3 regions of the Vreelandella mediterranea genome follow, and region 1 is predicted to be linked to each of the others. Evidence: predicted binding sites of a transcription regulator. Region 1 holds the regulator's gene; each other region holds the start of a gene.
What was found. The regulator LexA, encoded in region 1, represses DNA repair genes until DNA is damaged. The targets are predictions, from matches to a motif close to TACTGTNTANNTANACAGTA.
Positions count from the first base shown of each region.

Region 1 (9,779 bases):
GCCAGAGTCGAGCCTTCGTCGAGAATGTCATCGATGATCACCACATGGCGTCCGGCCATGGGTACTTCCGGCGAGACCCGCCAGAAAAGCTCGCCACCGCGCAGTTCGTTGCGGTAGCGCGTAGCGTGCAGGTAGTCGACTTCCAGCGGAAAGCCCAGCCGGGTCAGCAGATGGCCGGTGGTGATCAGCCCGCCGTTCATCACGCAATAAAACACCGGCAGCTTGTCGCCCAAATCCCGCGTGATGGCTTCGGCCATGTGATCGAGAGCTTCCTCGACCTGCGCCTGGGTGATCAGGCAGTCGGCGTTATCCATCAGCGCACGCATTGAATCCAGGGATTCAAGGGCTTCTTTATCGAGTTTGTTCATCGAAGGGCTCCGGTATCAAGCGATCAAGGTTCAAAAAAATAAAAGCGCCGGCGGTATATCGGCGCTTCGAACGAGAAAAAGGTTTTAAGGCGGCGCGGGCTAGTCGGCCAGCTCACCCAGGCGTGCATTGGCGCGGCGCCAGCGCTTGAGCGCGTGTAACGCCGCGAGATCCGGCCGGGCGCGGGCGTAGCGAAGCTTGCCGGCGCGTTTGCTCTCGATACCCTGACAGTGCGCGACCACCTCGAGCGCGGCGCCACGATCATTACATACCAGCAGCATGTCGCAGCCGGCGGCCAGCGCGGCCCGGGCGCGCTCCACCGGCCCGCCGGCGGCGTGGGCACCGGCCATGGTCAAATCATCGGAGAAGATCGCCCCCTTGAAGCCCAGCGACTCTCTGAGCATCCCGAGCCAGTTCGGCGAGAAGCCCGCAGGGCGCTGATCGAAAGCGCTAAAGACCACATGGGCGGGCATGACGCCGTCGAGCTGGGCGGCCAAGCGGGTGAAAGGCACCAGGTCCCGCGCCTTGAGCTCGCTTAGCGGGCGCGGGTCGTCGGCAACGCTATGATGGGTGTCGGCTTCGATGCCGCCGTGGCCGGGAAAGTGTTTGCCCACCGCGGCCATACCCGCCTCGTGCAGGCCCTGAATGAAGCGCCCGCCAAGCTCGGCGACGTGCTCGGGGTCCTGGCTGAAGCTTCGATCGCCGATCACGCTGGAAACCCCGCTTTCGACATCGAGCACCGGGGCGAAGCTAATATCGAGCCCGCAGGCCGCCATCTCCATGCCCAGCAGCCAGCCGGCATCGATTGCCAGCTGTATCCCGGCATCCGCGTCTTGGGCGTAGACCTCGCCAATGCGCGCCATCGCGGGAAGCCGCGTAACGCCTTTTTTGATGCGCTGAACGCGCCCGCCTTCCTGGTCGATGCCCAGCAGCAGATCGGGTCTTAGGCGGCGAATGCTTTGGCAAAGTGCACTGACCTGCTCGGCACTTTCTACGTTGCGCGCAAACAAAATGACCCCGCCCACGGCGGGGTCGGCCAGCAGGGCTTTTTCGGCTTGCGTGATAGCGGGCCCTTCGAGGTCGAGCATGACCGGGCCTGGCGGTTGCGTCATCGGCTTGCATCCAATAAAACGGCCGCCAATTCTAGTCGATCGGCGGCCTTAAACAAAATCCGGCGTTAAAGCCCCGAGGCGTTGAGCCAGACCGGCGTGCCAGGAACGGCGAAAGCGAACACTGCGAGCAGGTCGTCATTGCGCAGGCGAATGCAGCCGTGGGAGGCGGCGATACCCATGGGTTGGTCCGGCGGCGTGCCGTGCAGATAGATATAGCGGCGCTGGGAGTCGGTCTGGCCTGCGCGGTTAACGCCGCGCTCGAGCCCGCAAAGCCAGAGAATTCGCGTCAGAATCCAGTCGCGGTGCGGATTTTGCGCGCCCAGCTCCGGGGTAAAGACTTCCCCGGTGAAGCGCCGCCCGCGAAACACCGCGTTTTCCGGCAGGCCTTCGCCAATGGCGGCGCGCACGTAGTGCCAGCCTTGGGGCGTCTGACCACTGCCCTCGTTTTGCCCTACGCCGTTTTCACCGGTCGAGACAGCGCACTCGTGTACCACCGCCTGGCCCTGCCAGCAGCGCAGGCGCTGGGTGGCGAGGTCGACCTCGAGCCAAGGGCCATCGGCGGGTGGGAGATCAGCCAGATTGGGCGTCGGCATACGCAGACTCCTCCAAAGCGGGGGGAAGCGGCGCGTTCATGGCGGAAACCACCACCGGGCGTAGCCGCCGGACAAGATCGCGCACCGAGACCTGCTCGTTGTACTCCTTGGCGGCAATATCGCGCAATGCATCGAGCCCGGAAAGCGTGAAGATCACCGTGCCCAGCATGAAGTGAAGCCGCCAGAAGCGTTCCGCGTCGGGAAGCTCCGGCGTTGCCCGACGAACGAGCTCGACGAAACGGGTGAACACATCGCCGTACTGCTGCTGAATATAGCGGCGCAGGTGCCCTTGGGCCTGGCTATAGGCCAGACCCAAAAGACGCATGAAAACCTTCAGGCTATTACGCTCGGCGGGCACCGTCAGCACCGTGGTCGCCATGGCCTCGAGCAGCACTTCGAGGGGAATGTCATCCTCGCCGTAGCGCTCGTGGAGTGCGTCCAGCGCTTCGTGAAAGCGCTGGCTGAAAGGATCGAGATAGCGCGCGAATACGGCCTGGATCAGCGCTTTCTTGGAACCGAAGTGGTAGTTCACGGCGGCCAGATTCACCCGTGCCTTGCTGGTGATATTACGAAGCGAGGTCTCGGCAAAGCCGCGTTCAGCGAACAGCACCTCCGCAGTATCCAGGATACGCGTGACCGTATCAGATTGCGCCATGGCGCCCTCCAGAAAAACGAGTGTTTAAAACATCGCAAAATAGTAGGCCATTAACGCGCCAGTCTCAATCGCAAGAAAAGGTGAACTCCCCTCCTCGATGCCCGAACGGCTTTATAATCCGTGGCTTGAGTCATATACTGGACAGAGGAACATACTGTATACTTAAACACATATATAGCGAGTCACCTTTTTAGTTACCCTTTTACGCTGGAGTCAGACATGTCCCGTCCTCTTACAGTACGTCAACAGCACGTTTTTGACTTTATCGTTAAAACCATGAATGAGCTCGGCTACCCGCCTACCCGGGCCGAGATCGCTAAAGCGCTGGGCTTTCGCTCACCCAACGCGGCGGAAGAGCACCTTCGTGCCCTCGAGCGCAAAGGCGCGATTCGTATCATTCGCCACACCTCCCGGGGTATTCGCCTGCCCAATCAGGAAGGCACCGAAACCACCGAGCCGGCGCCCGCCGCCAACGAAAGCAGCGAAACGCCGGCAAACGGCTTGCCCATCATTGGCGAAGTCGCTGCGGGCAACCCGATTCTGGCCGCCGAGCACATCGACCGCTACTGCCCGCTTCCGGCGGACTACTTCACGCCCAAGGCGGACTACCTGCTGCGCGTGCGCGGGCTTTCGATGAAAGATATCGGTATTCTGGAAGGCGACCTGCTCGCCGTGCACCGCACCGAGCGGGTACGCGACGGGCAGATCGTGGTGGCACGCCTTGAAGACGAAGTCACCGTCAAGCGCTTCAAGCGCGACGGGCACCAGGTAACACTGCTGGCTGAAAACAGCGACTTCGACCCGATCGAAATAGACCTGCGCACCCAGCAGCTCGATATCGAAGGCGTAGGCGTAGGCGTGATTCGCGGCGGCAGTGGCCAAGCGCTCGGCTAAGCCACTCGCCTGTTTGAACGTCGTATAAAAAGCGGGGGGCACTCATCAGTGCCCCCCCGCTTTTTTAGTTAAAGACGACGGTCTTGTTGCCGTCGATCAGCACGCGGTCTTCCAGGTGCCAGCGGATTCCCCTCGCCAGCACCGATTTTTCCACGTCGCGGCCAAAGCGCACCAGATCCGTCGGGGTATGGCAGTGGCTAACCCGATGAATGTCCTGCTCGATGATCGGGCCGGCATCCAGTTCCTCGGTCACGTAGTGGCAGGTCGCACCGATCAGCTTAACGCCCCGCGCGTAAGCCTGGTGGTAAGGCTTGGCACCGGCAAACGAGGGCAAAAAGCTGTGATGGATGTTGATGACTTGGCCCGCGTAGCGGCTACAAAGCGCCGGCGGCAGAATCTGCATGTAGCGCGCCAGCACGATGCAGTCCGCCTCGAGCGCCTCGATTTGCGCCTGTACCGCATCGAACGAGGCCTGCTTGTCGCCTGGGTCGACCGCAATGTGAAAGTAGGGAATCTGGTACCACTCACTCAGCGCGCGCATATCCGGGTGATTGGAGATGATCCCCACGATGTTGCAGTCGAGCTCACCCGCCTGCCAGCGGTAAAGCAGGTCGACCAGGCAGTGGGACTCTTTTGAGACCATGATCACCACGTTGCGCCGCTTTTGCGTATCAACCAGCGCCCACTGCATGTCGAAGGCACTGGCGATCGGCGAGAACGCCTCCTCGAGCGCCTCGGCGGTCATACCGATGGAATCGGCAAGGATCTCGTAACGCATGAAAAACCGGCCCGTTTGCAGATCCGAATGCTGGCTTGCCTCGGTGATGGAGCCGCCGTGCTGGGCGATGAAGCTGGAGACACGCGCCACAATGCCCACTTGGTCCGGGCAGGAAACCACTAAACGGTAGTAATGCGACATAAATTCACTCAATATAAACACGATTTTAAAAATGCCAGGCCTTGTCCGCCATGAAGGGGGTCGTGGCGCTGAGCAAGGGCGCTAGTGTAGCGCAAGCGGGCCTGGCTGGCATCGCCATGATTGTTAGCCGCCCCCGCCTTACCGTATAGTTAAAGCCTTACTTTTCAGGCTGTTCATAATCAATGGATCCATCTCGCGTTCAACTTCGTCCCCGCCGCCGTCCACCCTTGCGCATACTGCCGCTTGGCGGCTGTGGTGAAATAGGAATGAACCTGACGCTTTATGGTTATGACGGCCACTGGATCGCCATTGATTGCGGCATGATGATTCGCCAGGATCTGCCCAGCGCCCCGCTTCAGGTACCCAATACCCAGACCCTGGCCGAGCTCGACATCATCCCCCAAGCGCTTTACATCACCCACGGCCACGAAGACCATATCGGCGCGGTCGCCTGGCTTTGGCCGAAGTGGCAGTGCCCGATTTACGCCACCCCCTTGGCCGCCGGCCTGCTACGCCACAAGTTTGCCGAGCACAGTTTGAGCAGCGCCGCCATTCACGTGATCGAACCCAATGAGGCGCTGGAGCAGGGCCCGTTCACGCTTCGCTATCTGTTGATGACGCACTCGATTCCCGAAAGCTGCGCCATCATGATGCTGGCCGGCGGCTACCGGGTACTCCACACCGGCGACTGGAAGCTCGACCCCGCGCCGCTGATCGGCCCGAGCGTCAATCCCGCACACTTTCAGGCACTGGCGCCGCTGGATCTCGTCGTCGGCGACTCAACCAACGCCCCGCTCCCCGGTACCGCAGGCAGCGAAGGCGATGTCGCAAAAGCGCTCACCCGAACGCTAAAGGCGTGCAAGGGCCGCGTCGTGGTCTCCTGCTTTGCCAGCAACCTGGCGCGCGTGTGGGCGATTGGCCAAGCGGCGGCGCAGAGTGGACGGCGGGTGAGCCTGATGGGCCGCTCCATGGAGCGTATGGTGGGTGTCGCCCGTGGGCTTGGCTATCTGGACGACTTCCCGGCGCTGGTCCCGCCCCAGGATTTGGGCTACCTGCCGCCGGATGAAGTCGTCGTGATCGCCACGGGCAGCCAGGGCGAGCCCCGCGCAGCGCTTCAGCGCTTGGCCCAGGGACGTCACCCCTTCATGGACCTGGAAGCGGGCGATAACGTGATTTTCTCCGCCAAGGCCATTCCCGGCAACGAACGCCCGATTGCCCAGCTCAAACGCCGCTTTACCCAGCTAGGCGTGGCGCTTTTTGACGAAACCAACCACCCGGAACTCCACGCCACCGGCCACCCCGCCCAGGAAGAGCTCAAAACGCTCTATCGTTGGATAAGGCCCAAGGCGCTGCTGCCAGTTCACGGCGAAGCGGTCCATCAAAAGGCCCATCAGGCGCTGGCCGAAGAGCTCGGTATCAAGGCGCCACTCGCCCCGGTCAACGGCGATATGCTGGCAATGGACAACGAAGGGATTCGGGTCGAGGCGCGCTACCCGCAGCTGCCCCACGTGGTGGATCAAAACAGCGTGACGCCTCACCCAGGCCTTGGGGCAGAGTCGAACAGCGCCCGGCGCGGCACGCTGTTTCTGGCGCTGCCAGTATGCGCCACCGATACGGGCTGGCAGCGTATCGGCCGCTTGATGCTCGACGCGAGCGGGGCAAGCCCCATCGATGAAGAGAGCTTTAGCGACTGGCTCGACGAGCGCCTCGATGAGATACACGCCGACACCCTGGCCGAGCTTCGCGAGGCGCTTACCCCCGGCATGGTTCACTGGCTGGGGGAACACTGCCAGCACATGCCGGAAGTCCATCTTCAGATCATGGCGACCGAAGCGCCTTGACGTGTCACCAGCGCGCCGCGTCCTGCTGGTCGCTTGCGCGCTCCTTCACCCAGTAATCCCCTTGGGTGGAATGCTCCTTTTTCCAGAAAGGCGCGCGAGTCTTTAAAATATCCATGATGAAATCGCAGGCGCTGAACGCGTCTCGGCGGTGGGCACTGGCCACCAGCACCCGCACGATCGGGTCGCCGGGATGTAGCTGCCCTACCCGATGGATGATCACCACCTTCTGCAGCGCCCAGCGCGACAGCGCCTCTTCGCCAATCTCGTAAAGGGCGCGCTCGGTCATTCCCGGATAGTGCTCAAGGGTCAGTCCGGTCACCTCGGGGGTCTCGTTGAAGTCACGCACCAGCCCGGTAAAGGTCACGACGGCGCCGATGTCAAAGCGATTTTCAAGTGCCGCGGTATAGCCCTCGTCGAGGCTAAACGCCGCCTCCTGTATGGCCACACTAATCAATGAGTCGCTCATTCAGCCCCCGGTCACCGGTGGAAAAAAGGCAATCTCGTCACCGTCGGTGATCGGCGCGGTGTCGTTGGCCATCACCTGATTGATGGCGCACAGCGTACGCTGCTCCTTCAATACGCTAAAACGCGTATCCTTCTCGGTCAGCACCATTTTGAGCCCGGCTACATCGCGGCTTTCAAGCTCATCGAGGGAGAACGATACTTCGCTATGCCCGACCCGCTCACGAAGCTCGGCCAGGAACTTGACCCGCACGCAGGGCGATACCGTACAGCGCTCGCCGACGCTTACCTCCCCTGGCGTCCCTTCTCCGGTCACGATCGGCGCCGCGTTACGTTGATAATCGCCGCGTACGCCGCCGCGCTTGCTCTCGAGCTGAATCGCGTCGATGCGCATCTCCTTATCGACGGCCTTGCACATGTCGTAAAGCGTCAAGCACGCCACCGAAACCGCCGTCAGCGCCTCCATCTCGACACCGGTGCGCCCATTTAACCGGCAAAGCGCGTGTACATCGACCGCGCCCTCCTGCCAGTCGATATCGAAATCGATGCTCACCTTACTAAGCGCCAGCGAATGGCACAGTGGAATCAGATCGGACGTGCGTTTAGCGGCCTGGATACCCGCAATGCGCGCCGTGGCCAATACATCGCCTTTGGGCAGCTCACCGTCGCTCAAAAGCCTTAACGTTGCCGGAGCCATGACGATGCGCCCCGACGCCACCGCTTCCCGGCGCGACGCCTCTTTATCGGCGATATCCACCATGTTGGCTTCGCCTTGGGTATTCAGGTGGGTCAGCTGCATATCGTTACCTTTTGTCGTCACGGGACGCGCTGGACCACTGAAGGATCCAGCGCGCAATCTCATCGATGTTATCAAGGTTTAGCCGCGGGATAGAAGCGTCCAGCGTCTCGGGCGGCGCCCCTTTTAGCGCCACCGCTTTTACACCGTCGCTTTGCAGGATATCCGGGTCGCCGATACCGTCGCGATAGAGAATCAATTTGGGTAGCGGCCACTCCTTGAAGCCTTCGACGATGACCAGGTCCGGCGCGTGGGCGGTCATCAGTGAAAGCAAATGGCCAAGGTCCGGCTCGTCCTGGCCCGGTGTCTCCTGCATCAAGGCGTAGCGCCGGTGTGACGCTACCAGCATGGGCGCGGCACCGGCCTCGCGAAGCCGGTAGCTATCCTTGCCTGGCTTGTCGATATCGAAGTTGTGGTGGGCGTGCTTGATCACCCCTACATCGAGCCCCGCCTCGCGCAAGCGCGGCAGAAGCTTTGTCAAAAGCGTGGTCTTACCCGTCGAGCTCCAGGCGGCTATGCCGAGCACGGGAAAAGGCGTTTTTATCATTTCCAGGGAAATCTCCTTTGACCCAACCTCAGGCAAGCTCTTTTTCCGGTGGCAGCAGCGCGTTCAGCGCAATACCGACAAGCGCGGCCAAACTAACGCCCTGTAGCGTAAACTGCCCGCCGCCGAACTGCATACCGCCAATCCCGAAGACCAGAATAAGCGAGACGACCACCAGGTTGCGCGGCGCGGTGAGCGACTGCCCCGCACGCACCAGCGTATTCATGCCCACCACCGCAATCGAGCCGAACAGCAATGTCATGATGCCCCCCATGACCGGACCGGGAATGGTCTGCAAAAGCGCGCCCAATTTGCTGATGAAGGCCAGTAAAATGGCCAGCACCGCCGCCACGATCATGTACACCGGATTGAACGCCCGGGTCAGCGTGACCGCGCCGGTCACTTCGGAATAGGTGGTGTTGGGTGGCCCGCCAAACAGCGCCGCCACGCAGGTCGCCAGGCCGTCGCCCAAAAGCGTACGGTGAAGCCCGGGCTTTTCCAGATAGTTTTCCCGGGTGACCGAGCCGATCGCCACCATGTCACCAATATGCTCGACCGCCGGGGCGATGGCTACGGGGATCATGAACAGTATCGCCGCCCAGTGAAATCTCGGCGCGGTAAAGGCCGGCACCGAAAGCCAGCGCGCCTGGTGAATGGGCGTGAAGTCCACCACCCCCATGACCAGCGAGAGCGCGTAGCCGGTAGCGACCCCACCCATGATCGGCACCAGGCGCAAAAGCCCGCGGCCGAACACCGCCAGCACCAGCGTGACCGCCAGGCTCGCCATGGAGAGAAAGATCGCCTGACCATAGCCGATGTTATCGCTGGTTTCCCCGGTCGCCATACTCACCGCCACCGGCGCCAGCGCCAAGCCAATCACCATGATGACCGGCCCTACCACAACCGGCGGTAACAGCCGATTCAGCCAGCCCGTGCCTTTGATACGCACCACCTGAGAGATAACGGTATAAACGATACCGGCGGCCATCAGCCCGCCAAGCGTGGCAGAGACGCCAAAGCTTGCGATCGAGCCTTGAATAGGTGCGATAAACGCAAATGAAGAGGCCAAAAAAACCGGCACACTCTGTTTGGTCACGCTGTGAAAGACCAGCGTGCCGACACCGGCGGTAAACAGCGCAACGCTTGGGTCGAGCCCGGTCAATAGCGGTACCAGCACCAGCGCGCCAAAGGCGACGAACAACATTTGCGCCCCGGTCAACAGCGTCTTGGGCCAGCCATCTGGCGATGATTCAGTGCTCATGCAGCGTCCTTAACATTCATTTTGTCGCCCATCAGGGCAGGCTTGTCAGGGGGATGGGTACCGGGGCGTTTTTCACGCCCAAAAAAATGCCCCCGACGCAAAGCGTAAGGGGCATTTCAAGACAGCGCGCTTAGCGCGTGCCGAATATTTTGTCGCCGGCATCGCCAAGGCCCGGCACGATATAGCCGTTTTCGTCGAGGCGCTCATCGACGGACGCGGTGTAGATCTCGATATCCGGGTAGTCTTTTTGAACGCGCTCGATGCCTTCGGGTGCCGCGACCAGCACGATCACTTTCATGCTGTCGCAGCCCCGCTCGCGTAGCATATCCAGCGTTG
Region 1 covers NZ_OZ310198.1:1,505,561-1,515,339, reverse strand. The annotation lists gene ACWFVE_RS07170 (hypoxanthine-guanine phosphoribosyltransferase) at 1-368, opposite strand, end outside; gene nagZ (beta-N-acetylhexosaminidase) at 468-1,478, opposite strand; gene ACWFVE_RS07160 (L,D-transpeptidase family protein) at 1,544-2,071, opposite strand; gene ACWFVE_RS07155 (TetR/AcrR family transcriptional regulator) at 2,049-2,726, opposite strand; gene lexA (transcriptional repressor LexA) at 2,946-3,620, shown strand; gene purU (formyltetrahydrofolate deformylase) at 3,685-4,539, opposite strand; gene ACWFVE_RS07140 (ribonuclease J) at 4,806-6,380, shown strand; gene moaE (molybdopterin synthase catalytic subunit MoaE) at 6,385-6,846, opposite strand; gene moaC (cyclic pyranopterin monophosphate synthase MoaC) at 6,847-7,641, opposite strand; gene mobB (molybdopterin-guanine dinucleotide biosynthesis protein B) at 7,646-8,185, opposite strand; gene ACWFVE_RS07120 (uracil-xanthine permease family protein) at 8,214-9,443, opposite strand; gene upp (uracil phosphoribosyltransferase) at 9,574-9,779, opposite strand, start outside.

Region 2 (9,779 bases), 1.8 Mb from region 1:
TTCTGCGTGGAAGTGGCGTTTGCCACGCCGCAGAAGCAGCACATCGTGAAAGTGGACGTCACGCCCACCACCACCGCTCGGGAAGCCGTCGCAAAGGCCGGACTCCCCGCGCTTTTTCCCGAGCACCCCGCCAATACCTTTGATGAAGCGCCACTGGGCGTGTTTGGTAAAGCGCTGCGTGAGCCAAGCGTGCAAACGCTTTCACCCGGCGATCGCATCGAGGTGTACCGCCCGCTTCAGATCGATCCCAAGGCCGCCCGTCTGGCGCGTGCCAAGCGCCAGACGGGCGACTAGCCCTTAGTCCAGAATCACAGGCTGCGGGTCGGGCGCGTTCTCTGGCGTCGATGTGGGCGCGTTCTCGGGCGTTGGCGTCGTGGTTTGCTGGTTCGGGGTCATGATCGGCAGGGCCGGGTCGGCGGTTTCGGTCGCTGGACCTGCCCCTTCACTGCGACTGACCGTCGGTGCGCGCGAAAGATCGCCCTGCTGTTCGACGTTGGCCAGCCGCCCCTGTTCGTCAAAAGTGAGTGTCACGCGGCGCTGCTCGACGCCGGCGTACGCTTTGTCCAGCCGGTAGACGTAGTCCCACTCGCGGGAATCGAAGGGCGCCTCTAAAAGCGGGCGTCCCATGACGTAGGTGACCTGTTCCTGGGTCATGCCAGGTTGCAGCTGGCTGACCATTTCCTGGGTCACCAGGTTGCCTTGTGGGATGTCGCGCTTGTAAACGCCAACGTAGCTACAGCCGCTAACGACGGTCAGGGCAACGGAAAGCGTAATGATACGAGTCAATTTTTGCATTTGGGCCTGTTCTTCACTATCGTGGTTTCGGTCGATCATACCCGACCTAACCTGTTACTGCGAAGAGCAACCATGGCCGATCAGAACCATGAACTACGCAAAGCCGGGCTAAAAGTGACCCTGCCGCGTGTCAAGATTCTCCAGATTCTCGAAAATGCTTCGGGCCAACACCACCTTAGCGCAGAAGAAGTGTATAAAACACTGATCGATGCGGGTGAGGATGTCGGCTTGGCGACCGTCTATCGTGTGCTGACTCAGTTCGAGTCAGCCGGTCTTGTGATTCGTCACAATTTCGACGGCGGCCACGCAGTGTTCGAAATGACCCAGGAAGACCATCACGACCATATGGTATGTCTGGAAAGCGGTGAGATCATCGAGTTCGTCGATGAAATCATCGAGCGTCGTCAGCAAGAAATCGCCGAAGAGCACGGCTTCGAGCTGATCGACCATGCGCTGGTGCTGTACGTACGCCCCAAGACGTAACACGCACTCTTTCAAGCGGTTTATTGAGTCAACGAACCGCAGCGCTCACAAAAGCGCCCCGGCTGCTATCGCGGCCGGGGCGCTTTTGGTTTTGGGCGTGCCAGGGTTTTAGCCGCTAGTGCGTTGGGCGCTGGCTGGCGTTGAGCATCTCCCGGGCGTGGGCCAGGGTTTGCTCGGAGAGTTTTACGCCGCCCAGCATGCGCGCCAGCTCGCTCACCCGGCCCTGATCGTCGAGTAGCGCCATGTGGGTCAGGGTGCTGTCGCGCTTGGCGTGCTTTTCGATATGCAGGTGCTGGTGCGCCTGGGCGGCGACCTGGGGCAGGTGGGTGACGGTCATGACCTGGCCTTTTTCGCCCAGTTTGCGCAGAAGCTGACCTACGATTTCCGCCGTGGCGCCGGAAATACCCACGTCCACTTCATCGAAGACCAGGCTTGGGATGGTGGAGTGGCTGGCCGCCACGACCTGGATCGCCAGGCTGATGCGCGAAAGCTCACCGCCGGAAGCCACTTTGGTGAGCGGCTTGGCCGGCTGGCCCGGATTGGCGCTGATCAAGAACTGCACCTGGTCGAGGCCCTCCTGGCTGGGCGTTTCACGTGGGGAAACGGCCACCTCGAAGCGCGCCTTGCCCATGGCCAAAAACGCCAACTGCTGCTGGACTTCTTTGCCGAGTTTGATGGCGGCTTTCTGGCGCGCCTCAGAGAGCGCTTTGGCCTCCTGGCGGTAACGCTCGCGGTACTCGGCCACCTGGCCGCTTAACGCCTCGATGTCTTCGTCGCTCGCCTCGAGCTGGGCGAATTCCTGGGCAAGCGCTTTGTGAAGCGCACAGAGCTCTTCCGGGGCGACGTGGTGCTTGCGTGCGATGCGGTGAACATCGGTCAGGCGCTCGTCTACCCAAGCCAGGCGCTCCGGGTCAAGCTCTGTGGCGCTGGCGAAGTGGGAGAGCTCGCTGGCGGCTTCCTCTACCTGAATGCGGGCATCTGAGAGCATGGCAAGCGTATTGGCCAGCACGCCCTTGTCGCTGCCGGGAAGCGCCGTCAAGCGCGCGTGGGCCTGATTGAGCAGCGACAGCGCCCCGCCTTCATCGCTTTCGCAGCACTCCACGGCAAACTGGGTCTCGCGAAGGGTCTCCTCGGCGTGGGCCAGCGTATGCTGCTCCTCTTCCAGGGTTTGCAGCTCGCCCTCACTCAGGTCCAATTGATCCAGCTCTTCCACCTGGTAGCGCAGTAGCTGACGTTTGGCCTCGACTTCGCTGCCGGCCTCGCTGCGTTTTTTCAGCCGTGCCCGGGCGCTGCGCCACTCCTTGAAGGTTTCGGTCAACGCCTGGCGCTTGGGTTTGAGCCCGGCGTAGTCGTCCAGCAGGGCAAGGTGAGTCTCTTCGCGCATCAGCGCCTGATGGGCGTGCTGGCCGTGTACCTGAATGAGCAGTTCGCCCAACGCTTTAAGATCGGCGATGGTCACCGGCTGGCCGTTGATCCACGCCTTCGAGCGACCGTTGGCGCTGACCACGCGGCGCAAAAGGCACTCTTCTGACGAGAGCTCCCGCGCTTCGAGCCAATCGGCAGCGGCGGGCAGGTGGGTAATGTCGAAACTGGCGGAAAGATCGGTGCGCTCACAGCCGTGGCGTACGCTCCCGGCCTCGGCGCGTTCGCCCAGGCAAAGCCCCAGGGCGCCAAGCAAGATGGATTTGCCCGCCCCGGTTTCACCGGTGATGGCGGTCATGCCGTCGGTCAAGTCGAGCTCCAGACGGTCAACGATGGCGTAGTCCTGGATCACTAGCTGCGTCAGCATAGGGCCTCCTGGGCAGGGCGCTATAGGAACTGGATGCTTATACAATGATTGTTGTTTTATACAGTAGTCGATAACTCACTTCAATGCCCCTCTTGAGATGACGGCCAGGGCCCCCATATAGCGTGCATACGCATCGATAAACCCTTTGTTTCATCAGGTAGCCGCATTAGGCGCCGCGACCTCATTTAGGAGTACGGCATGGCGAAAGAACCGCAAACCCCCATGGATGACGAGCTGGCCCGCCAGGAGCAGGAGGCCGACGTTACCGAGCAGGCCGACGAAGAGCGCCTGGTCGAGGGTGACCTGGAAGGCGTGCTGGACGACGAGTCACCGCTGGGCACCGACACTTTGGAGCAGGGCGTGGATAACCCGGAAGCCGAAGTGTTGGCCGCGCGGGTAGAAGAGCTCGAACAGAGTTTGTCCGAGGCGAAGGACCAGTCGCTGCGCGCCTCGGCGGAAGCGCAAAACATTCGTCGCCGCGCTGAAGCCGAAGCGGAAAAAGCGCGCAAATTCGCGCTCGAGAAGTTCGTGAAAGAGCTTCTGCCGGTGGTCGACAGCCTTGAAAAAGCCCTCGAGAACATGCAGGAAGACGCTACTGACGTACACCGTGAAGGCGTGTCCATGACGCTCAAAATGCAGCTGGACGTGCTGAACAAGTTTGGTGTCGAAAGCGTGGAGCCCCACGGCGAGCCCTTCGACCCTCAGGTGCACGAAGCGATGACCATGGTCCCCAATCCGGAGCTCGAGCCCAACACCGTGATGGACGTGATGCAAAAGGGCTACCTGCTCAACGGCCGTCTGGTTCGCCCGGCGATGGTCGTGGTCAGCAAGAAAGCAGAGTGATCGAGTTAGGGGTTAATGCAAAATTCCCCCTTGAAAAGTTCAAGGCGGCCCCCAGATAAAGGCCAACCCGCGGTAGTTACCGCAGACCGATTGCTCAACAGCATTTAGTTTTGTCACAACCGAATTCGAGGTTTTGCTATGGGACGTATTATTGGTATTGACCTGGGTACCACCAACTCTTGTGTGGCGGTTCTCGATGGTGATAGCTCCAAGGTAATTGAAAACGCCGAAGGCGGCCGCACCACGCCGTCCATCATCGCCTACACCGATGACGGCGAAACCCTGGTCGGCCAGTCGGCCAAGCGCCAGGCCGTGACCAACCCGGAAAACACCCTGTACGCCATTAAGCGTCTGATCGGCCGCCGTTTCAAGGACGACGTCGTTCAAAAAGACATCAAGATGGTGCCGTACAAGATCGCCGAAGCCGATAACGGCGACGCGTGGGTCGAAGTAAAAGGCAAGAAAATGGCACCGCCGCAGGTCAGCGCGGAAGTGCTTAAAAAGATGAAGAAAACCGCCGAAGACTACCTCGGCGAAGAAGTGACCGAAGCGGTCATCACCGTACCCGCCTACTTCAACGACAGCCAGCGTCAGGCGACCAAAGACGCCGGCCGCATCGCGGGTCTGGAAGTCAAGCGGATCATCAACGAGCCGACCGCCGCTGCCCTTGCCTACGGCATGGACAAGTCGCGCGGTGACAAGACCATCGCGGTTTACGACTTGGGCGGTGGTACCTTCGATATCTCCATCATCGAAGTGGCCGATGTCGATGGCGAAACCCAGTTCGAAGTGTTGGCCACCAACGGCGACACCTTCCTGGGCGGCGAAGACTTTGACCTTTCGTTGATCAACTACCTGGTCGCGCAGTTCAAGTCCGACAGCGGTATCGACCTTTCCGGCGACAACCTGGCCATGCAGCGCCTGAAAGAAGCCGCCGAGAAAGCCAAGATCGAGCTTTCAAGCGCCCAGCAGACCGACGTGAACCTGCCTTACATCACGGCAGACAACACCGGTCCCAAACACCTGAACGTCAAAGTGACCCGCGCCAAGCTCGAGTCGCTCGTCGAAGAGCTGGTACAGCGCTCGCTGGAGCCGTGCAAGATGGCGCTGAAGGACTCCGGTCTTTCCGCCTCTGAAATCGACGACGTCATCCTCGTCGGTGGTCAGACGCGTATGCCGCTGGTTCAGCAGAAAGCCGCTGAGTTCTTTGGCAAGGAAGCGCGTAAAGACGTCAATCCGGACGAAGCCGTTGCCGTAGGTGCCGCGATTCAGGGCGGTGTACTGGGCGGCGACGTGAAAGACGTGCTGCTGCTCGACGTCACCCCGCTGACGCTGGGTATCGAGACGCTCGGCGGCGTCATGACGCCGCTGATCGAGAAGAACACCACCATCCCGACGAAGAAGACCCAAACCTTCTCCACCGCGGATGACAACCAGACGGCCGTGACCATTCATGCCGTGCAGGGTGAGCGTAAACAGGTAGCGCAGAACAAGTCGCTGGGTCGCTTTGATCTCGCCGACATTCCGCCGGCACCGCGCGGCGTACCGCAAATCGAAGTTGCCTTTGACTTGGACGCCAACGGTATCCTGAACGTCTCCGCAAAAGACAAGGCGACGGGTAAAGAGCAGTCGATCGTCATCAAGGCTTCCAGCGGTCTTTCCGATGAAGAAGTCGAGCAGATGGTGCGCGACGCCGAAGCCCACGCCGACGAAGACAAGAAGTTCGAGGCGCTGGTCCAGCTGCGTAACCAGGCCGACGGCATGATTCACGCCACGCGCAAGACCCTGGAAGAAGCCGGCGACAAGGCGACCGATGAAGAGAAGCAGAACATCGAAACCGCCATCACCGAGCTCGAGGAAGCGGTCAAGACCGATGATCAGGACGATATCCAGAAGAAACTGGATGCCCTGACCGAAGCCTCTGGCCAGCTGGCGCAGAAGATGTACGCCGAGCAGGCTGAAGGCGCCGAGGCAGCCGAAGGCGAAGGTGGCGAAGAAACCGCTTCCAAGCCGGAAGACGACGTGGTTGACGCCGAGTACGAAGAAGTCAACGACGAGCAGAAGAAGCAGTAATTTCTCTTTCTGCCAAGGATAGCAGTGACGCGGGAGCTCTCTCCCGCGTTGCTGTTTCCGCGGCCAGGACGTTTATCGTGACCTGTACCGTCAAGTGCATACCTAACCAGGAGGCGTAGGACCCATGTCCAAGCGCGATTATTATGAAGTCCTGGGTGTTGAAAAAGGGGCCGATCAGAAAGAGATCAAAAAGGCCTATCGCCGCCTGGCGCAAAAATTCCACCCTGACCGTAACCCGGATGACGAAACCGCCGCAGAGAGATTCCGCGACGTATCCGATGCCTACGAAGTGCTCAGCGACGAGCAAAAGCGCGCTGCTTATGACCAGTTTGGCCACGCCGGTGTAGACGGCCAGGGCGGCGGCTATGGTGGTGGCGGCTTCGGCGGCGGCGGTGGCGCTGGGGACTTCAGCGACATCTTCGGCGACGTGTTCGGCGATATCTTTGGTGGTGGCGGCGGTCGTCGTCGTGGCCCGAACGCCCCGGCCCGCGGCTCGGATCTACGCTACAACCTGGAGCTGGATCTGGAAAACGCCGTCGCCGGTACCACGGTCGACATTCGTGTACCGCGCCACATCAACTGTGACCGCTGCGACGGTGAAGGGGCCGAGCCCGGTACCAGCAAGGACACCTGCCCGACTTGTCAGGGCATGGGTCAGGTGCGCATGCAGCAGGGCTTCTTTGCCGTGCAGCAAACCTGCCCCACCTGTCACGGCTCCGGCATGCAGATCAAGGTGCCGTGCCACAAGTGTAATAGTGAAGGCCGCGTACGCGAGACCCGTACGCTGTCCGTGAAGATTCCGCCTGGTGTGGATACCGGCGACCGTATTCGCCTGAATAGCGAAGGCGAAAGCGGCGTGAACGGCGGCCCGGCCGGCGATCTTTACGTGCAGGTCGCGATCAAGTCGCACCCGATCTTCCAGCGCGATGGCAAGCACCTGCAGTGCGATGTGCCGATCAACTTCGTCGACGCGTCCCTGGGGGGCGAACTCGAAGTGCCCACGCTCGATGGCCGCGTGAAGCTCAAGATTCCGCCGGAAACCCAAACCGGACGGCTCTTCCGCCTACGCGGTAAAGGCGTGAAACCGGTTCGCGGCGGCGCGCCGGGCGATCTGCTTTGCAAGGTGGTGATCGAGACCCCGGTGAATTTGAACGAAGAGCAGAAAGGTCTGCTGCGTCAGCTCCAGGAGAGCTTCGACGGCAGCAACAGCCACAGCCACTCGCCGAAGAAAACCGGCTTCTTCGACAGCGTGAAGAAGTTCTTCGAAGAGATGAAGCCGTAAGCTGAAGGTCTCGGCGTTGGCGGGGTGCTCCATGGAGTACCTGGCGCGCCATTAGCGTACAAAGTCCCCGGTGCCTGGCGCCGGGGACTTTTTTGTAGAAAGAAGCGAGTCGATCATGACCGGAATCGAAGACCGCCCAGGGCTGGGCATTTGCTTGCGCGTGCTGTCCGGGGTGATGTTCACCGGCATGCTGGTGTGTATCAAGGCGGTGAGCGAGTCGGTTCCGGTGGGCCAGTCCATCTTCTTTCGCTCGCTGTTCGCGCTGATCCCCATCGTCATCTTTTTGATGGTTCGCCGGGAGTTTCCCGGGGCGCTGGCCACCCGGCGCCCGCTCGGGCATCTGCTGCGCTCGGGGCTTGGGGCGGCGGCGATGTTTTGCTCGTTTTCGGCCGTCGCTTTTCTGCCGGTGGCCGAGGCGACGCTTTTGGTGCAGCTGGCGCCGATCTTCATGGCGGTGGGCGGCGTGCTGCTACTCGGCGAAAAATTTTCGTTCTACCGCGCCGGGGCCATCGTGCTGGCGCTGGCCGGTATGGCGGTGCTGGTGGTGCCCCAACTGAGCGGGGCCGGAAGTGACGGCCGGCTGTTGGGCTACGCGCTCGGCACCGTGGGTGCGCTTTTGACCGCGGGCGCTCTGCTGACCATCCGGCATATCTCGCGCACCGAAACCGCCGGGTCGATCGCGTTTTATTTCATCGTGGTGTCGTCGCTGGCGGGGCTTGCCACGTTCCCGTTGGGCTGGGCCTCGTTGAGCAACACCGAGTTTGCCCTGCTGGTGCTTTCCGGGCTGTTTGGCGGGGCAGGGCATATCGCCATGACGCTGGCGTTTCGCTATGCCGAAGTGTCGCGGCTGGCGCCGTTCGAGTACGTTGCGCTGGTCTGGCCGATCGCCGCGGACTGGGTGCTGTTCGCCATCCCCATCTCGAGTGGCTTTATCATGGCACTGCCGCTGATGCTGGCCGGCGTCGCGCTGGCCTCCCTCGAAGGCCGCCGCTCTAAACGGCCTCTTCGACGATAAGCTGAGGGTGGCCCTTCGAGCAGGGCTCGATGCGCGCCGCCACTTTGTAGACCTGGCGCAAGAGATCCGGCGTGATGACCTCTTGAGTGGGGCCGCAGGCGATCAACCGGCCGTGCTCTAGCACCATCGAGGCATCGGTGAAGCGCAGTGCGTGGCCCAAATCGTGCAGCGCAACCAGAATCAGCATGCCGCGCTCGTCGGCCAGTCGACGCAGTACGCTCAGCAGGTTGATCTGGCGGTTCAAGTCCAGCGCCGATGTAGGCTCGTCGAGCATGAGGATGTCCGGTTCCTGCACCAGCGCCTGGGCGGCACTCACCAGCTGGCGCTGGCCGCCGCTCAAATCGCCAATATCGCGCTCGCCAAGGGCGGCAATGTTCAACTCTCCAAGCGCCCGGTCGACCTGGGCAAGATCCTCAGGCCGTACCTTTAGGCTTCGCCCCTGCATGCGTGCCAAAAGCACCGATTCGTAGACACTGAGCACCGCCTTCGCGCCGGTGTCTTGGGGCATGTAGGCCACCGGGCGTTCGGACTGGGTGTTGCCGATAACCACCGTGCCTTGGCCCTGCACCAGGCCCAGGATGCGGCGAAAAAGCGTCGATTTACCCGCCGCGTTGGGCCCCAATAGCGCCACCACCTGGCCGCCGTGAAAGGTGGGGGTCGTGACGTCATCGACGATGGTGCGACGCCCGTAACGCGCCGATACGTGATTGAGCGTGAGCGTTACCATGAGGCCTTCTTGTGGTTGAGCACGAGAAACAGAAAGAACGGAATGCCGACTAATGATGTGACGATGCCGATGGGAATGATCGTGCCGGGAATGATCAGCTTGGAGATCACCGAGCCCACCGACAAAATCAACGCGCCGCAAATCGCCGAGCCCGGCAGGAAAAAGCGCTGATCCTCGCCCACCAGCATGCGGGCGATGTGCGGGCCCACCAGGCCGATAAAGCCGATGGTGCCCACGAACGCCACCGCCACCGCAGAGAGCAGCGAGACCAGCACTAGTACTTCCAGGCGCAGCGCGCGCGGCTTGACGCCCATGCTCTCGGCCTTGGCATCGCCCAGGCGCATGGCGGTCAGCGCCCAGCCATGGCGGGCCAGAAGCGGCAGGATCGCCCCCAGAATGCCCAGCGCGATCCAGAACTTGGGCCAGGTCGCCTTGGTCAGACTCCCCATGGTCCAGAACACGACCGCGGCCACCGCCTCCTGGCTTGCGAAAAACTGGATCAGCGACATCAGTGAATTGAAGATGAACACCATGGCGATGCCCAGCAGCACGATGGTCTCCACCGTAACGCCGCGCTTTAAGCTCAGCGTGTGGATCAAGAACGCCGTGAACATGGCCATGATGAAGGCGTTGAGCGGCACCACGAACTCGATGGAGGCGGCGGGGATGATGGCGACACCAAACGCAAGCCCGAGGGCAGCGCCGAAGCTTGCCCCGGCGGAGGTACCCAGGGTGAAGGGGCTGGCCAGTGGGTTGCTCAGAATGGTCTGCA
Region 2 covers NZ_OZ310198.1:3,284,101-3,293,879, reverse strand. The annotation lists gene ACWFVE_RS15215 (RnfH family protein) at 1-294, shown strand, start outside; gene ACWFVE_RS15210 (outer membrane protein assembly factor BamE) at 298-795, opposite strand; gene fur (ferric iron uptake transcriptional regulator) at 868-1,278, shown strand; gene recN (DNA repair protein RecN) at 1,394-3,067, opposite strand; gene grpE (nucleotide exchange factor GrpE) at 3,266-3,910, shown strand; gene dnaK (molecular chaperone DnaK) at 4,049-5,983, shown strand; gene dnaJ (molecular chaperone DnaJ) at 6,108-7,265, shown strand; gene ACWFVE_RS15180 (DMT family transporter) at 7,381-8,280, shown strand; gene ACWFVE_RS15175 (ABC transporter ATP-binding protein) at 8,258-9,007, opposite strand; gene ACWFVE_RS15170 (FecCD family ABC transporter permease) at 9,001-9,779, opposite strand, start outside.
Region 2: recN (DNA repair protein RecN) is a predicted target of LexA. The motif match lies at 3,114-3,133, and genes of this name have one in related genera.

Region 3 (9,779 bases), 1.3 Mb from region 1:
CCACGCCTCGGGCAGGGTCAGGTTTTCCGGCACCAAAAGCTCCGCCGGCGCCAGGCGGGTCAACTCGGCCAGCATCTCCGCTTCGCTTTCGACTTCGAGCACGTTGAAGCGCCCGCTGGAGAGCTCGAGCCAGGCCAGGCCAAAGCGCTCCTTGCCCGGGCACAGCGCCACCAGCACGTTGTCGCGGCGAGCATCGAGCAGTGCTTCGTCGTGCAGCGTGCCGGGGGTGACGATACGCACCACCTGGCGCTCCACCGGGCCCTTGCTGGTGGCCGGGTCGCCGATCTGCTCGCAGATCGCGACCGATTCGCCAGCGCTGACCAGTCGGGCCAAATAGCCTTCGGCGCTGTGGTAGGGTACACCGGCCATGGGAATCGGCTTACCGCCGCTTTGGCCGCGGGCGGTCAGGGTGATATCCAAAAGCGTGGCGGCACGCTTGGCATCGTCGAAGAAGAGCTCGTAGAAATCCCCCATCCGGTAAAAAAGCAGGACCTCGGGGTGTTCGCGTTTGATTTTGAGGTATTGCGCCATCATTGGCGTGTGCGCGGGGCTGGCCTGTGACATGGGCGTCCTGATTGAGCGTGGCGCAAACGTATTGCGCCATGTTCTATGGGCAAGTGAAACGCAGTATTCTACGCTGAACGAAGCGCTTACATGAAGGAGTCTGCATGGCCGCTGACGCGTCTGGTTTGAAAAATCTCGATCTGGCGCTTCTTTCGAAGCGCCTGGGCAGGCTTTGCCTTGCTCGAAACGTTACGCTGACCACCGCGGAGTCCTGCACCGGCGGTGGGATTGCCACGGCGATTACCGCCGCGCCAGGTAGCTCGGGCTACTTTGAAACCGGCGTGGTCACCTACTCCAACGCCGCCAAGACCCGCCTGCTGGGCGTCGCAGAAGAGACCCTTGCCGCCCACGGCGCGGTGAGCGAGGCGGTGGTCAATGAAATGGTCAAGGGGGCGTGCCGGGAAAGCGGTGCAAGCCTTGGCGTGGCGGTGAGCGGCGTGGCAGGCCCGGGGGGAGGCAGCGTCGATAAGCCCGTCGGGCTCGTCTGGCTTAGCGTGGGCAATGAGGCCCGCCAACACGCCCAACGCTTCGTCTTTCCCGGTAGCCGTCAGGCGGTGCGCGAGCAGGCGGTACGCGAGGCGCTGGTGGCCCTGATTTTGCGCCTATCCGACTAACGAAGCGGTAATCGAAAGGCGCTGGAAGTACCCAACATGGCCTGGTTTGACGTAAATAAATAGCGTGTCAGGGATAGGTTTTAGCGCTATTATTTGGCATAATACTGGCTAATTATACAGGTTGTTACGAGGACGCTTTAAATGGCTCAAGATGAAAACCGCACAAAAGCACTGAACGCCGCGCTCGGCCAGATCGATCGTCAGTTCGGCAAGGGCACCGTCATGCGTTTGGGCGATGCGCCGCGGGTGGTCATGCCATCGGTATCAACCGGCTCGCTCGGCCTCGATATCGCCCTCGGCATCGGCGGGCTTCCTTATGGGCGCGTGGTGGAAATCTTCGGGCCGGAGTCCTCGGGTAAAACGACGCTGACGCTGTCGGTCATTGCGCAGGCGCAGAAACAGGGCAAGGTGTGTGCGTTTGTGGACGCCGAGCACGCCCTCGACCCAAGCTACGCGGAAAAGCTGGGTATCAACCTGGACGACCTGCTGGTGTCCCAGCCGGATACCGGTGAGCAGGCGCTCGAAATCACCGACATGCTGGTACGCTCCGGCGGCGTCGACGTCATCATCATCGACTCCGTCGCCGCCCTTACGCCGCGCGCCGAGATCGAAGGTGAAATGGGCGACACCCACGTGGGTCTTCAGGCGCGCTTGATGTCCCAGGCGCTGCGTAAGATCACCGGCAACATCAAAAACGCCAACTGCCTGGTGGTATTCATCAACCAGATCCGCATGAAGATCGGCGTGATGTTCGGTAGCCCCGAAACCACCACCGGCGGTAACGCGCTGAAGTTCTACTCCAGCGTGCGTTTGGATATCCGCCGTACCGGCTCGGTGAAGTCCGGCGACGAAGTCACCGGTAACGAAACCCGCGTCAAGGTCGTGAAAAACAAGGTCGCGCCGCCTTTCCGCCAGGCCGAGTTCCAGATTCTTTACGGCAAGGGGATCTACCACGCCGGCGAGGTGATCGACCTGGGCGTGCAGTGTAATCTGGTGGATAAAGCCGGTGCCTGGTACAGCTACAAGGGCAGCAAGATCGGCCAGGGTAAAGCCAACGCTTCCCAGTACCTGGAAGAGCACCCGGAGATCATGGAAGAGATCGAAAGCCAGATTCGCGAGCAGCTTCTTGCCAAGCCCGACCCTAAAAAAGAGGAAAAGGAAGAGGTCGCGGCGCCGGCGGATGTCGATGCCGACGGCGAAGATAGCCTGATCTAAGTGCTGGCAATGCAAAACTTCGGAGACGTCCGTGTTTGGCACTCATAACGCGACCCCGCGCGGGGTCGCCATGGATCTTCTGGCGCGGCGCGAGTACTCTCGCGCCGAGCTTTTCGAGAAACTCACGCAAAAGAGTTTCGATGAAGTGGAGATCGAAAGCTGTCTGGACGCCCTGCAAGAGCAGGGGCTTCAAAGCGACAGCCGTTTCGCCGAGAGTTTCGTGCGCTCACGCATTCTGCGCGGCCAGGGCCCGGTGCGTATCAAAATGGAGCTTAGGCGCCGCGGTGTGGAAAGCGATCTTCAAGCGGAGGCTTTCGAGTCCGTTCAGGCCCAGGAGCGAATCGACTGGTTCGAGCTTGCCTTCGAGACGCTTTCAAGACGTTTCAGCGATTCCGGGGCGCCGGCCGGTGAATCGTTCGTTCCCCCTAAAGAGCGCGCCAAACGCGAACGTTTTCTCGCCAATCGCGGCTTCGACTTCGATCAAATTCGCTACGCGCTGTCCCGGCTGGACACTTGAAGCGCGCATTCAGTCTCTCTGGTTTTCCCCTAATTTCCTCTGGTTTTCGCCTAATTCCCTCTGTTTGACCCGGCCGCGCCCATCGTGGCTTTAGTCGTGGGGCAACTTCGTTATAATAGATGTTTTGCGTGCCCCAGGGTGGTGGCGACAGCGCCCCGAGGCATCACGTTTTATTGTCACGGAACCCCTATGAAAAGCGCAGAGATCAGGCAGGCCTTTCTAACCTATTTCGAGGAGCACGGACATACCGTGGTTCCCTCGAGCTCGCTGGTACCGGGCAACGACCCGACGCTGTTGTTCACCAACGCGGGCATGGTGCCGTTCAAGGACGTGTTTCTGGGGCGTGACCCGCGGCCCTACGTACGCGCCACCTCGGCCCAGCGCTGCGTGCGTGCCGGCGGCAAGCACAACGACCTGGATAACGTCGGCTACACCGCGCGCCACCACACCTTTTTCGAAATGCTGGGTAACTTCAGCTTCGGCGACTACTTCAAGCGAGACGCCATCCGCTTTGCCTGGCGCTTTTTGACCGAGACCCTGGGGCTACCCAAAGAGAAACTTTGGGTCACCGTGCACATAAGCGATGAAGAAGCCGAACGGATCTGGAAAGACGAGATCGGCATCGACCCCGCGCGTTTCTCGCGCCTCGACGAAGACAACTTCTGGCAGATGGGCGATACCGGCCCCTGTGGCCCGAGCTCGGAAATCTTCTTCGATCACGGTGCTGACGTATGGGGTGGCCCGCCGGGAAGCCCGGAAGAGGACGGCGACCGCTACATCGAGATCTGGAACCTGGTCTTCATGCAGTTCGACCGCGACGCCCAGGGCACGCTAAACCCGCTGCCCAAGCCGTCGATCGACACCGGCATGGGCCTCGAGCGCGTGGCGGCCGTCATGCAGGGCGTGCACTCCAACTACGAGATCGACCTTTTTCAGAACCTGCTCAAGGCGGCGGCCCAGGCCACCGGCTACAGCGACCTGGAGGCGCCGTCGCTGCGCGTCATCGCCGACCATATCCGCTCCTGCGCGTTTTTGATCGCTGACGGCGTACTGCCGTCCAACGAAGGCCGCGGCTACGTACTGCGCCGGATCATCCGCCGCGCGGTGCGCCACGGCCACAAGCTCGGCGCGACCGGCGCGTTTTTCCATACGCTGGTCGCCGCCCTCGACGCCGAGATGGGGGATGCCTACCCGGAGCTTCGCGAATCCAGCGATCAAATCGCCCGGGTGCTGCTCAAGGAAGAAGAGCAGTTCGCGCGCACCCTGGATCACGGTATGGGGCTCTTGAGTGAGGCGCTTGATTCTTTACAAGGCGATACGCTGCCCGGCGAGACGGTCTTCAAGCTTTACGACACCTACGGCTTTCCCTTCGATTTGACCGCCGACGTGTGCCGCGAGCGCGGCGTCAAACTCGACGAAGAGGGCTTTCAGCAGGCACTGGAGGCCCAGCGCGAACGTGCCCGGGCCGCGAGCCAGTTCGGCGCCGATTACAGCGCCAATATCGAGCTCGACGGCACCACGAACTTCACCGGCTACGAGCTTTTGGCCGATGACGCCAAAGTCACCGCGCTGGTGGATAGCGAAGGCAACGCGCTCGCCGCGCTCGAGGCAGGTCAGAAGGGCATCGTGGTGCTGGACCGCACGCCGTTTTACGGCGAGTCCGGCGGGCAGGTAGGCGATACCGGCTACTTGCATGTCGAGGGCGGACGTTTTCAGGTCAACGATACGCAAAAGCAAAGTGGTCACCATCTGCATCAGGGCGTGATGGTCGAAGGCACGCTCAGCGTGGGGGCGGATGTGCGCGGCGAGGTCGACACTGGCCTGCGTGCTGCCACCGTGCGCAACCACTCGGCCACTCACCTGCTGCACGAGGCGCTTCGTATGGTGCTGGGCGACCACGTCCAGCAGAAGGGGTCGCTGGTCAACGCCGAGCGGCTGCGCTTCGACTTCAGTCACTTCGAGGCATTGACAGCGGAGCAGCTCAAGGAAGTCGAGCGGCTGGTCAATGAGCAGGTGCTGGCCAACGCGCCGACCAAAACCGAGCAGATGAGCCTCGATGAGGCGAAAGCCAAAGGGGCTGCGGCTCTGTTCGAGGCGAAGTACGCCGACAATGTCCGCGTGTTGACCATCGGCGCTGACGATTTCTCCATCGAGCTCTGCGGCGGCACCCACGTGGCGCGAAGCGGCGATATCGGCTGCTTCCATATCGTGACGGAGGCGGGCACCGCCGCCGGCGTTCGCCGTATCGAGGCGATCACCGGCGAAAACGCGCTGGCGTACTTCTACCAGCAAGAAGCCGCCCTGGAGCGGCTGGGGGCGCGGCTCAAGACCAAGCCCGAGCAGGTCGAATCCCGCATCGAATCGCTTTTCGAGCGTAACCGCACCCTCGAAAAAGAGCTCGAGCAGCTCAAGGCGAAGCTGGCAAGCTCGGCGGGCAGCGATATGTTGAGCCAGGCGCAGGAAGTCGGCGGCGTGAAGCTGCTGGCCACCCAGCTCGAAGGCGTTTCCGGCAAGGATCTACGCGGTATGCTCGACCAGCTCAAGAACAAGCTGGGCTCCGGGGTGATCCTTTTGGCGGTGGCCGACCAGGCGGCGGGCAAGGTGAGCCTGATCGCCGGTGTCACCGACGATTTGACTCACCGCGTGAAAGCCGGCGAGCTCGTCAATCACGTGGCCGCCCAGGTGGGCGGCAAAGGCGGCGGGCGGGCCGATATGGCTCAGGCCGGGGGCAGCCAACCCGATGCCTTGCCGGGGGCGCTCGAGAGCGTGCCGGCCTGGTTGGAAAGCGTGCTCTAAGCAAGAGGCCGGTGGCAGCGTTGCCACCGGCTTTTTTTATATTCATCGGCGTAGTAACTGGCACGGTTTTCCAACGCCAATGCCGGGCTAGTCTACTATTACTCTTTTACTCCGAACCCATAGGGAAAATGGCATATGGCACTATACGTACAAAAGTTCGGCGGTACGTCGGTCGGCTCGGTCGACCGTATCAAGGCCGTGGCGGAAAAAGTAAAAGGCTTTCGCGATCAGGGCCACCAGATCGTCGTGGTCGTTTCTGCCATGAGCGGCGAGACCAACCGTCTCACCGACATGGCCCAGGCCTTGAACGACGACCCGACGCCGCGGGAAATGGATATGCTGCTCTCCACCGGTGAGCAGGTGACTATCTCGCTGCTTGCCATGGCGCTTCAGCAGTTGGGTGTCCCGGCGACGTCCCACACCGGCGCCCAGGTCGGTATTCACACCGATAACGCCTACACCAAGGCGCGCATCCAGCGTATCGAAACCGACGATCTGAAAAGTGATCTCGATGCCGGCAAGGTGGTGGTCGTGGCGGGCTTTCAAGGCGTGGATGAAGACGGCAACATTACCACCCTGGGCCGGGGTGGCTCGGACACCACCGGCGTGGCGCTGGCGGCCGCACTCGGCGCCGACGAATGCCAGATCTATACCGACGTCGATGGCGTTTACACCACCGACCCCCGTGTATGCTCCCGTGCTCAGCGCCTTGAAAGCATCACCGTCGAAGAGATGCTGGAGCTTGCAAGCCTGGGCTCCAAGGTGCTGCAGATTCGCGCGGTGGAGTTTGCCGGCAAGTACAACGTTCCGCTACGGGTGCTCTCGAGCTTCGAGGATGGCCCCGGTACCCTGATTATCGCAGATGCTGACCAAGACGAGGATTCCATGGAAGAACCGCTGATCTCCGGTATTGCCTTTACCAAAAACGAAGCCAAGCTGACCCTTTTGCACACCCCGGATGTTCCCGGTGTTGCCTCGCGCATTTTAGGCCCCATTGCCGATGCCAATATCGAAGTCGATATGATCGTGCAGAACGTGGCGCCGGCCGGCGACTACACCGATTTCACCTTTACCGTGGCCAAGGGCGATTACAAGGCGACCAAAAGGCTTTTGGAAGAAACCGTGATCCCGGATCTCGGCGGCGGCGAGCTGCGCGGCGATGACAATATCGCCAAGGTGTCGCTGGTGGGTGTGGGCATGCGCTCCCACGCTGGGGTGGCCTCGAAAATGTTCCGTGTGCTGGCCGACGAGAACGTCAATATCCGTATGGTCTCCACCTCGGAGATCAAAATTTCGGTGGTCATCGACGAAAAGCACATGGAACTGGCGGTCAACGCACTGCACAAGGCGTTCGGGTTGGATAATGCAAATGTAGAATCCGAATAACATTTGTGCTCCAAACCTTCTACGCTAAGAGGTAACTTGCTACCGTAGGTGGTGAGCTTTCTTGCAACGGAAGTTCAAGTGTCATGGAGCCAGAGGCATCAGTCGTTGGTGACTGGTGCCGCTTTGCCGCATAATGGCGGCGTTGACGCCTCTGGCGGACACGAACCGTTGTACAAACGTCTGAGAAGGAGATCAGCCATGCTCATCCTAACGCGCCGCGTAGGCGAGACACTGATGATAGGTGATGAGATCACCGTCACGGTGTTAGGTGTAAAAGGTAATCAAGTCAGAATTGGTGTTAACGCCCCCAAGGATGTCGCCGTACATCGTGAAGAGATTTACCAGCGAATCCAGCGCGAGCGCGATACTGAAAGCGAACCCGAATAAATGGCGCCTTATACCACGTCCACTAAAGGGCGTTTAAGCGCTAACCCAAAGCCGGCGCGAAAAAATTTCTGCTTAAGTCTGGACAAGCCTCAGTATTATCGGTAATATTCGCGCCGTGCCGTTGAGGAGAGGTGGCCGAGTGGCTGAAGGCGCTCCCCTGCTAAGGGAGTATAGGGTTTATAGCCCTATCGAGGGTTCGAATCCCTCTCTCTCCGCCAACCGCATAACCCGTAACATGATTGCTTGAAGAGCAGTTGCTTTAAGATAAGCGCCCGTAGCTCAGCTGGATAGAGTATCTGACTACGAATCAGAGGGTCGGAGGTTCGAATCCTCCCGGGCGCGCCATCTTGTAAGCCTTCAGTGCTTTTAGTTCAATGTCTGATCTAACAAGCCTTTCGTTGCCAAGTGATTGATGTTACACTGTTTTTCGTCGATTAACGACGATCAAGCGCCCGTAGCTCAGCTGGATAGAGTATCTGACTACGAATCAGAGGGTCGGAGGTTCGAATCCTCCCGGGCGCGCCAGATTCCAGGAAAACCCGCCTTTTCAAAGGCGGGTTTTCTGCGTTGGTGCCCTGAGTCAGTACGCGTAAGGCGGCTGCTTAGGCGCCGGATATCGAGTCGGTTCAAAAGGATGGAACCTGACGCAGGAGGGCGGCTCGCGCTCTCTGCGGTCGTTTAAAACGCCTGCCACTTTACGTGGTCAGGCGTTTTTTTTGGCCGGGCGCTTTTGGGTTAGGCGGGGGTGGTGGTGATGGGTTGTGGCGTCGCCGGGACGAGCTCGCGCAAGAGCGTGTCGAGGTCGGTCACCCGCTTTAAGCGCTGGAAGTGCTGATTGGCCTCATGGTTTGACTGGCGCATTTGGGCAAGCCACTGCTTGACCAGCGACACGACCACACGGTCCGGTAGCGCTTCGCGCTGGCGCCTGGCGTAGTCGGCAATGACCCCGGCGCGCATCGCCCAGGTTGTCTCGCCCAGGCGCTCGCCGGTGTCGAGCCAGTGGCGAATGCGCGGCGCAAGCCAGGGGTCCGCCAGGGCGCTGCGTCCCAGCATCACATCCTGGCAGCCCGAGAGTGTGCGCGCTTTCCAGTAATCCTCCAGCGTCCAGATATCGCCGTTTGCAACGACGGGGATGCCAAGGCGTGCGCGAATTTTGCCAATCCACTCCCAGTGTGCCGGTGGGCGGTAGCCTTCGTCGCGGGTGCGCCCGTGTACGACCAGCCGCGAGGCCCCACCTGCCTCGGCGGCCTGGCCGCAGGCAACGGCCAGGCGCCGGTCCGAAAAGCCCAGACGAATCTTCGCCGTCACCGGTATTTGTCCTTCGAGCGCCTGGTAGACCGCATCGACGGCCTGGTAGACGCGCTCGGGGCGGCGCAATAGCGACGCACCCCCATCGTGGCGGTTGACCAGTTTGGCCGGGCAGCCAAAGTTCAGATCCACGCTGACTGCGCCCAAGGAAGCCGCCTGGCGCGCGTTTTCGGCCAGCGCCTCGGGGCTTGAGCCCAAAAGCTGCAGATGGACCGGCACGCCGCTGGGCGTGGTCACGTGCTCGAGCTCGAGTTCGGGGCAGTGCTTGTAAAACACGCGGGGAGGCAGGCGGGCATCCACCACGCGGACAAACTCGGTGACCGTCCAGTCGAAACCGGGCTGACGCGTCAGTAGATCGCGGGTGAGGGCGTCGATCACACCTTCCATCGGCGCCAGGCCGATCTCCCCCTTTTGTAGTAAATTAACAACCATGGCTTCCACTTTAGCGTCATTGCATTCTATTCTGAATGTGGCAGGTTAGAGGATTGTCCTCACTGCGCCAAGCGCCTTTAGAGGCGTTTGGTGTGCCACTCAATGACATGACCAGGCGGGGGAAGTATGCAAGAAGGAGAATTACTCCAGGAAGGACTGGCCCTAATGGCGATGGGGATGGGGTTCGTCTTTGTTTTTCTTACCATCCTGGTGATCAGCGTCACGCTGATGTCGACGGTCATACGGCGCTTTCAGCCCACCCCGCAAGCCGCCACCCAACCCGCCGGGCGAGCAGCCCCACCGGAGCCTGCGGGTCAGGATGACGAAACCATGGCCATCATCTCGGCTGCCGTGCATCGTTACCGCACATCAAGTACTCGGTAACGACAGGAAGCCCTAGCGAACTTTACAAAAGCCCAGCGCTGTATTTTGTTAAGTTTACTAATACAACACCTATTTTTGAGAATAGAGCATGAACGAGAACAAACGCCCTCTAGGAGTTACCGATGTCGTCCTTCGCGATGCCCACCAGTCGCTGTTCGCTACCCGCCTGCGCCTGG
Region 3 covers NZ_OZ310198.1:2,782,561-2,792,339, reverse strand. The annotation lists gene mutS (DNA mismatch repair protein MutS) at 1-564, opposite strand, end outside; gene ACWFVE_RS12785 (CinA family protein) at 669-1,178, shown strand; gene recA (recombinase RecA) at 1,320-2,393, shown strand; gene ACWFVE_RS12775 (regulatory protein RecX) at 2,464-2,910, shown strand; gene alaS (alanine--tRNA ligase) at 3,100-5,706, shown strand; gene ACWFVE_RS12765 (aspartate kinase) at 5,842-7,092, shown strand; gene csrA (carbon storage regulator CsrA) at 7,291-7,479, shown strand; tRNA gene ACWFVE_RS12755 (tRNA-Ser) at 7,605-7,697, shown strand; tRNA gene ACWFVE_RS12750 (tRNA-Arg) at 7,748-7,824, shown strand; tRNA gene ACWFVE_RS12745 (tRNA-Arg) at 7,928-8,004, shown strand; gene ACWFVE_RS12740 (tRNA dihydrouridine synthase) at 8,215-9,219, opposite strand; gene ACWFVE_RS12735 (OadG family protein) at 9,346-9,603, shown strand; gene oadA (sodium-extruding oxaloacetate decarboxylase subunit alpha) at 9,692-9,779, shown strand, end outside.
Region 3: recA (recombinase RecA) is a predicted target of LexA. The motif match lies at 1,281-1,300, and genes of this name have one in related genera.